Regions from separate parts of the Caldibacillus sp. 210928-DFI.2.18 genome, predicted to be linked through region 2. Evidence: a T-box and tRNA genes for the amino acid it is inferred to sense, from the RefSeq annotation. Region 2 holds a T-box; the other holds one or more tRNA genes.
What was found. A T-box is a leader RNA that pairs with one kind of tRNA and senses whether it is charged. The one in region 2 lies ahead of alaS (alanine--tRNA ligase), so its partner is inferred to be a tRNA-Ala.
Positions count from the first base shown of each region.

Region 1: it has a tRNA-Ala gene. The T-box ahead of alaS (alanine--tRNA ligase) is inferred to sense a tRNA for this amino acid. The anticodon was not compared.

Region 1 covers NZ_JAJCHL010000015.1:22,008-25,438, forward strand. Annotated here, with positions in the region: gene LIZ98_RS05305 (potassium channel family protein) at 1-231, shown strand, start outside; gene LIZ98_RS05310 (NAD-binding protein) at 244-909, shown strand; tRNA gene LIZ98_RS05315 (tRNA-Ala) at 1,350-1,422, shown strand; gene LIZ98_RS05320 (YbdD/YjiX family protein) at 1,585-1,785, opposite strand; partial or broken gene LIZ98_RS05325 (carbon starvation CstA family protein) at 1,790-3,431, opposite strand, start outside.
Region 2 covers NZ_JAJCHL010000053.1:11,768-15,198, reverse strand. Annotated here, with positions in the region: gene LIZ98_RS11625 (hypothetical protein) at 56-250, shown strand; gene LIZ98_RS11620 (AI-2E family transporter) at 296-1,363, shown strand; T-box leader at 1,461-1,675, shown strand; gene alaS (alanine--tRNA ligase) at 1,738-3,431, shown strand, end outside.

The DNA of each region.
Region 1 (3,431 bases), on a different contig from region 2:
CCTGATAATGGTCAGGTGGAGATAATTCGGGTAGAAACTCCCCCACTTCTCATCGGTCATACCGTAAAAGAACTGATGAGTATGGGCGAAATTATGATTGTGACGATCAGTAGGGGAAATCAATCTATCATCCCTGTGTCGGGAACCATTTTACAGGCGCATGATGTTCTGTATATCGCTGTTGTTGTGACTGCTAAAAATAAATTAAAAATGATGCTCGGATTAAAATAAGGGGTGAGAAATATGAATGTGATTATCATCGGTGGCGGGCAAGTTGGTTCTTATGTCGGAAAACTCCTGGAAGAAAATGGTATTCAAATAAAAATAATTGAAATACGTGAACATTTGATCGACAAGTTAATTGAGGATTTTTCCAGTGAGGTAGTTATTGGGGGAAGCGGAACAGACCCAAATACGCTAGAGGAAGCTGGAATTAAGTCAGCTGATGTTTTGGTGGCTGTTACCGGTCGTGATGAAGTAAATCTTGTCGCTTCCACCATTGCAAAGTTTGAATTTGGGGTGCGCCGTGTTGTCGCCCGTGTCAACCATCCGCGTAATGAGTGGCTTTATACGCATTCGATGGGCGTCGACGTTGCGATTAATCAATCGAATATTATGGCCCATATGGTCGTCGATGAAATGGATATGGAAAATTTGTCTACTTTAATGAAGTTAAACCGCGGCAACTACTCAATTGCGAAAGTCGCTGTACATGAAGGGTCTAGTGCAGTTGCAAAACCAATTAAAGATTTGGGGATACCCCCGAAATGCGTCTTGATTGCGATTTTACGGGATGAGGAGGTCATCATTCCCCGAGGAGAAACGTTCATTGAGCCGCATGATTCAATTTTGCTTTTGACAGATGAGGACGCAGAAAAAGAAATTAATCGGATTTTTGCGGTGAGTTAAATACCTATGAAAACGTATTTGCACTCCTGTCATAAATAAATGAGGTTAACCGATAAGCTAAACTTATTACCCTTTAAAAAGCACATAAAAATGTATTTGTGCCTCCTATCTTCGGTAATGTGGATAACTAAACTAAAACTACCAACTATCCGTTAAAAGCCTGAACGTTCTTATGAATACTTTTGTTATGTTTTGTTCATGAGAACTGGGCTTTTTGTGCACTGTGATTCCTTTTTTCCGTAAGACCAGTGCTAGCCGATTCCTTCAAACCCCGATTATTTATTTATAACTAGTTCTTTTAATATCCTTACAAAAATTTAATCCCGCCCTCTTTCAGTTTGATGACTATTTATTTTTAGAAGTTGATGATAAAAATATCCTTGCAAAATATTTTTATTGGTTATATAATAATTTTTGTCAGCGTTATAAAAAAAGAATATGGGGCATTAGCTCAGCTGGGAGAGCGCTTCGCTGGCAGCGAAGAGGTCAGCGGTTCGAACCCGCTATGCTCCACTACCAAAAACCCTAGATATAATAGGGTTTATTTTAATTTTTGAAGATTGGTTTTTGAATTTCGAAAGACTTCGGATTTGTATTGATTCTTCTATTAATAAAATAAACAGCCCCATTCACCATTTGAACGGAGCTGTTTGCATTTTTCGCTATTTTATAGAATTAACAACATCTCGAAACTTTTCCGCCTTTTGCATTGTAGCGCTCATCTTGGGCTTCGCAGAAAAATTCCTTCCGAGACTTTATTGGTTCGCCCGGATGATGTTTTTCCATATGCTCGACATACGTTTCGTAACAAGGAACACCGACTAACAAACTAAAAAATTGTTTCCGGTATCTTAATACTTTCTTAATCCATTCCATTTTGTTATGCCCCCGCATTGATATTTTCTCTAGGAATATACGAACTTTCATGAAGTTCCAGTCTTTGATTTTTCAGTATTTTAATCCAAATCCGAATGGCAGAAATAAACACCATAATAACAACAAGCATAAAGATGGCGCAAAGGGCTGCATCAATATAATCGTTAAACAAAATTTGTCGCATTTCACCTAAGTCTTTTGCCGGTGCTAACACTTCCCCGTTATTATATGCCTCTTGAAACTTGTTTGCATGAGATAAAAAACCGATTGCCGGATTCGAATGGAAAAGCTTTTACCAACCGGCTGTCAATGTAACAACAAGTAACAAAACTGTCGGGATCAGTGTAACCCATGTATATTTTTTCTTACCCATTTTAAAGAGAACCGTTGTACCAAAGATTAAGGCAATACCTGCGAGCATTTGGTTCGAAATGCCGAATAGCGGCCATAGAGTGTTAATTCCGCCAAGTGGGTCAACTACTCCTTGATATAAGAAATATCCCCAAGCAGCTACACTCAATGCGGTTGCAGTAATATTCGGTAACCATGCTTCGGTATTGGCGAAAGGTTTATATACGGTACCGATAACTTCTTGAATCATAAAACGGCAAACCCGTGTCCCTGCATCAATTGTGGTCAAAATAAACAATGCTTCAAATAAAATGGCAAAATGGTACCAGAATGCCATTAATGCTTTCCCGCCGATTACTTGGGAGAAAATTGTTGCCATTCCAATCGCAAACGTTGGTGCACCACCTGTACGGGATAGAATGGATTCTTCTTCAATATGATTACTAATTTCAGTTAACATATCCGGTGTAATGGTGTAACCCCACTCTGAGATTGTTGTTGCTGCGGCCGTCACATCGGTACCAATAACCGCAGCCGGGCTATTAATTGCAAAATAAATACCCGGTGTCAGTACACAAGCTGCAATCATCGCCATAACCGCAACGAATGATTCTGTCAACATGGCACCATAACCAATTGGACGCGCATGAGATTCCCGTTCAATCATTTTCGGTGTTGTACCGGAAGAAATTAAGGCATGGAAACCGGATACGGCACCGCAGGCAATGGTGATAAATAAAAACGGAAATAAATTGCCTGAGAAAACCGGACCTGTACCGTTGATAAATTCAGTTACAGCAGGCATTTGCAGATGTGGCATGGCAATAAAAATTCCAATCGCCAAACCGACAATCGTTCCAATTTTTAAAAATGTACTTAAATAATCCCGCGGAGCAAGCAGCAACCAAACCGGTAAAACGGCTGCCACAAACCCGTAAATAATCATCAAAATGGCAATCGTTTCTCCGCTTAAATTGAATATGGCCGAAAGTTCCGGATGTTGACCGATATATCTACCAAATACAAGTGATAAAATTAAAAGAATAATACCTAATGCAGTGGCTTCACCAATTCGCCCCGGTCTGACGAATCGCATATAAATCCCCATTAAAATCGCAATCGGAATCGTTGAGGCAACCGTAAATAATCCCCATGGACTACCAACTAACGCTTTAACAACAACAAGGCCAAGTACGGCAAGCAAGATAATCATGATACCTAAAATACCAACCATGGCAATAATTCCGGTTACTTTTCCCATTTCATCTTTAATCATTTCACCGAGGGATTTCCCA
Region 2 (3,431 bases):
AATTTGGGCAGAATGGTATAAAATAATATTTATAAATTTGATTTGAGGTGGAAAAGTGGAACTAATTTGCCCAAATTGTCACAGTAAAGATATTGGGAAGATCGGGATCAATCAATATTATTGCTGGAACTGTTTTATTGAGCTATCGGTTTCAAATGGGATGATTCACACACATCAGGTGGAAGAAGACGGATCCCTTTCCTCCCTGGATGATTTATTCCCGGAAGAAGAACGTCGCTATCATGCATAATATCGCTCCATCCTCTCAAACTATAACGAGGAGGGAGTGTTGTCGATGGATATTAAAGTGAAGTGGTATTACCGATTAGGATTTTTATTATTACTATTTGTTGTTCTTTATGTGTTTATCAGACTTTCACCGATGTGGAAACCGGTAATTCAAATTTTTTTGAAGGTACTGTTACCTTTTCTGATTGCCGGATTTATCGCTTACTTATTATATCCGCTTGTGGAGAAACTCCATCAAAACGGGTTACAGAGATGGCTTTCCGTCTTATTAATCTATATTTTATTTTTTGGGGGAGTCGGTTTTGCCATTTATAAAGGAATACCTGTCTTTATTAAACAATTAAAGGATCTTTCCGAAAACATCCCCGGTTTCATACACCAGTATGAAATGTGGGGAGATTTTATTGAAAGAAAAACAAAAACTTGGCCGCTCGGAATTCACGAACAAATTGATGTCGGTTATCAAGCGATTGAGGAAGGACTTAAGCGGCTGATTGAACGAATTTTAAAGTTTTTTATATGGTTAGTGGACAATTTTTTTCTGTTAATCCTGGTTCCATTTATTGCATTTTATATTTTAAAAGATATTGATTACTTAAAAAAAACATTTTGGTCCTTTGTGCCTAAAAAATGGCGGGAACAAACGAGAGATTTTCTTTTCAACGTCGAGCAATCGCTTGGAAATTATATCCGCGGGCAACTGACTGTCTGTGCCTTAGTTGGCATTATATCGATGGTCTTTTTCTGGCTGATCAAAATAGATTACCCGCTTTTACTTGGCTCGATCATTGGGATTACGAATGTGATTCCGTATTTTGGTCCGATTATCGGTGTCGTTCCAGCCGCAATTATTGCATCTCAAACATCCGTAAAAATGATTATTTTTGTTGTTTTGTTTGTCTTTTTCCTTCAGTTTCTTGAGGGAAATATTTTATCACCTTACATAGTCGGGAAATCTTTACAGATGCATCCTTTATTAATTATATTTTCCATCTTAATTGGTGGTGAAATCGGCGGGGTACTGGGACTTATCATGGCGGTTCCGTTAATTGCGGTCATTAAAACTACTATTTTGCAAGCTTTGGATCAGTTTAAAAGGCGGGATTATGGTTAATTTTTTTCGCTTAATTTCCGGATACCAATCATTTTCGATAATTGACAAGGAGACGGTCAAATACTAGAATAAAAAATATGACTGGAGATTTAAAAATATCAACACATTGACGGAGCGAGTATGTATCAATGAGTCTAAAAAAGAGAGAAATTTCCGTGGCTGAAAGAAATTTCCAGACAGTTGTTACAGAAGGCTACTCCCGAGTGCAGCTAATCCCTGCCGTTACTTCGCGTTAAGAAGGCTAAAGTGATGAGAGTGATTAAGACTTTCATAACTAGGGTGGTACCACGGAACAGACTCTTCGTCCCTAATTTTAGGGGAGGAGTTTTTTTATTGGAACAAAATGGAAATAAATAAATTAGGGAGGAATTCGCTTGAAAAAATTGACAAGTGCTGAAATTCGTCGTATGTATCTTGAGTTTTTTCAGGAAAAAGGACATAAGATTGAACCGAGTGCATCGCTCATCCCGCATGATGATCCGTCATTACTTTGGATTAACAGCGGTGTTGCCACATTAAAAAAATATTTTGACGGCCGGGTAAAGCCGGATAACCCGCGGATTACGAATGCCCAAAAATCGATTCGGACCAATGACATTGAAAACGTCGGGAAAACAGCACGCCACCATACTTTTTTTGAAATGCTCGGTAATTTCTCAATCGGTGATTATTTTAAAGAAGAAGCCATTATTTGGGCATGGGAATTTTTAACAAGCCCGAAATGGATTGGCTTTGAGCCGGAAAAATTATCCGTAACAATACATCCCGAAGATGAGGAAGCGTACAAAATTTGGCATGAAAAAGTCGGGATACCGGAAGAGAGAATTATTCGGTTAGAAGGCAATTTCTGGGATATCGGTGAAGGACCAAGTGGCCCAAATTCGGAAATTTTCTATGACCGCGGACCGGAATTTGGCAATGATGATAATGATCCGGAATTATATCCGGGTGGAGAAAATGACCGGTATTTAGAAGTTTGGAACTTAGTCTTTTCTCAATTTAATCATAATCCCGACGGTTCATATACGCCACTGCCGAAGAAAAACATTGATACCGGGATGGGGCTGGAACGAATGGCCTCTGTTATTCAAAATACAAAGACAAACTTTGAAACAGATCTGTTCATTCCTATTATCAAAAAGACGGAAGAAATATCCGGTGTGAAATATGGTGAAAATGAAGAATTTGATGTGGCTTTTAAAGTGATTGCTGATCATATTCGTACCGTTACTTTTGCTGTTGGTGATGGGGCATTGCCGTCTAATGAAGGTCGAGGCTATGTGTTAAGGAGACTTTTGAGACGTGCCGTTCGTTATGCAAAACAAATTCAAATCGAACGCCCGTTTATGTTCGAATTAGTTCCGGTTGTCGGGAAAATTATGGAAGACTATTATCCGGAAGTGAAAAACAAGGCGGAATTCATTGGAAAAGTGATCAAAAATGAAGAAGAACGATTCCATGAAACATTAAATGAAGGAATCGCAATTTTAACCGATATCATTGAAAAAGCAAAAAGTACCGGTAAGAAAACAATAGCTGGGGTCGATGTTTTCCGCCTTTATGACACGTATGGATTTCCGGTTGAGCTAACGGAAGAATACGCACAAGAGGCCGGGCTTGCAATCGATCATCACGGTTTTGAAAAAGAAATGGAATTACAAAGGGAACGGGCCCGAAAAGCACGGCAAGAAACAGGTTCGATGCAAGTTCAAGGCGGTGACTTGGGAGAATTCACTGTTTCCAGCACATTTGTTGGATATGATACACTTGAAACGAATGCAAAAATTATCGGTATATTTAAAGATGGAAAACTCATTTCTTCGGCCAATCAAGGGGAAGAAATTCAGCTTATCTTGGACCAAACGCCTTTTTATGCGGAAAGCGGTGGGCAAATTGCGGACCGTGGTACGATTACGGCTGAAGGTCTCGTAATAGAAGTCCTTGATGTCCAAAAAGCGCCAAACCGGCAAAACCTTCACCGGGCTGTTGTCAAGCAGGGGCTAGCAGAAACCGGCCAAACGGTCTTTGCCAAAATTGACAGCAAAAATCGTTTGCAAATTACGAAAAA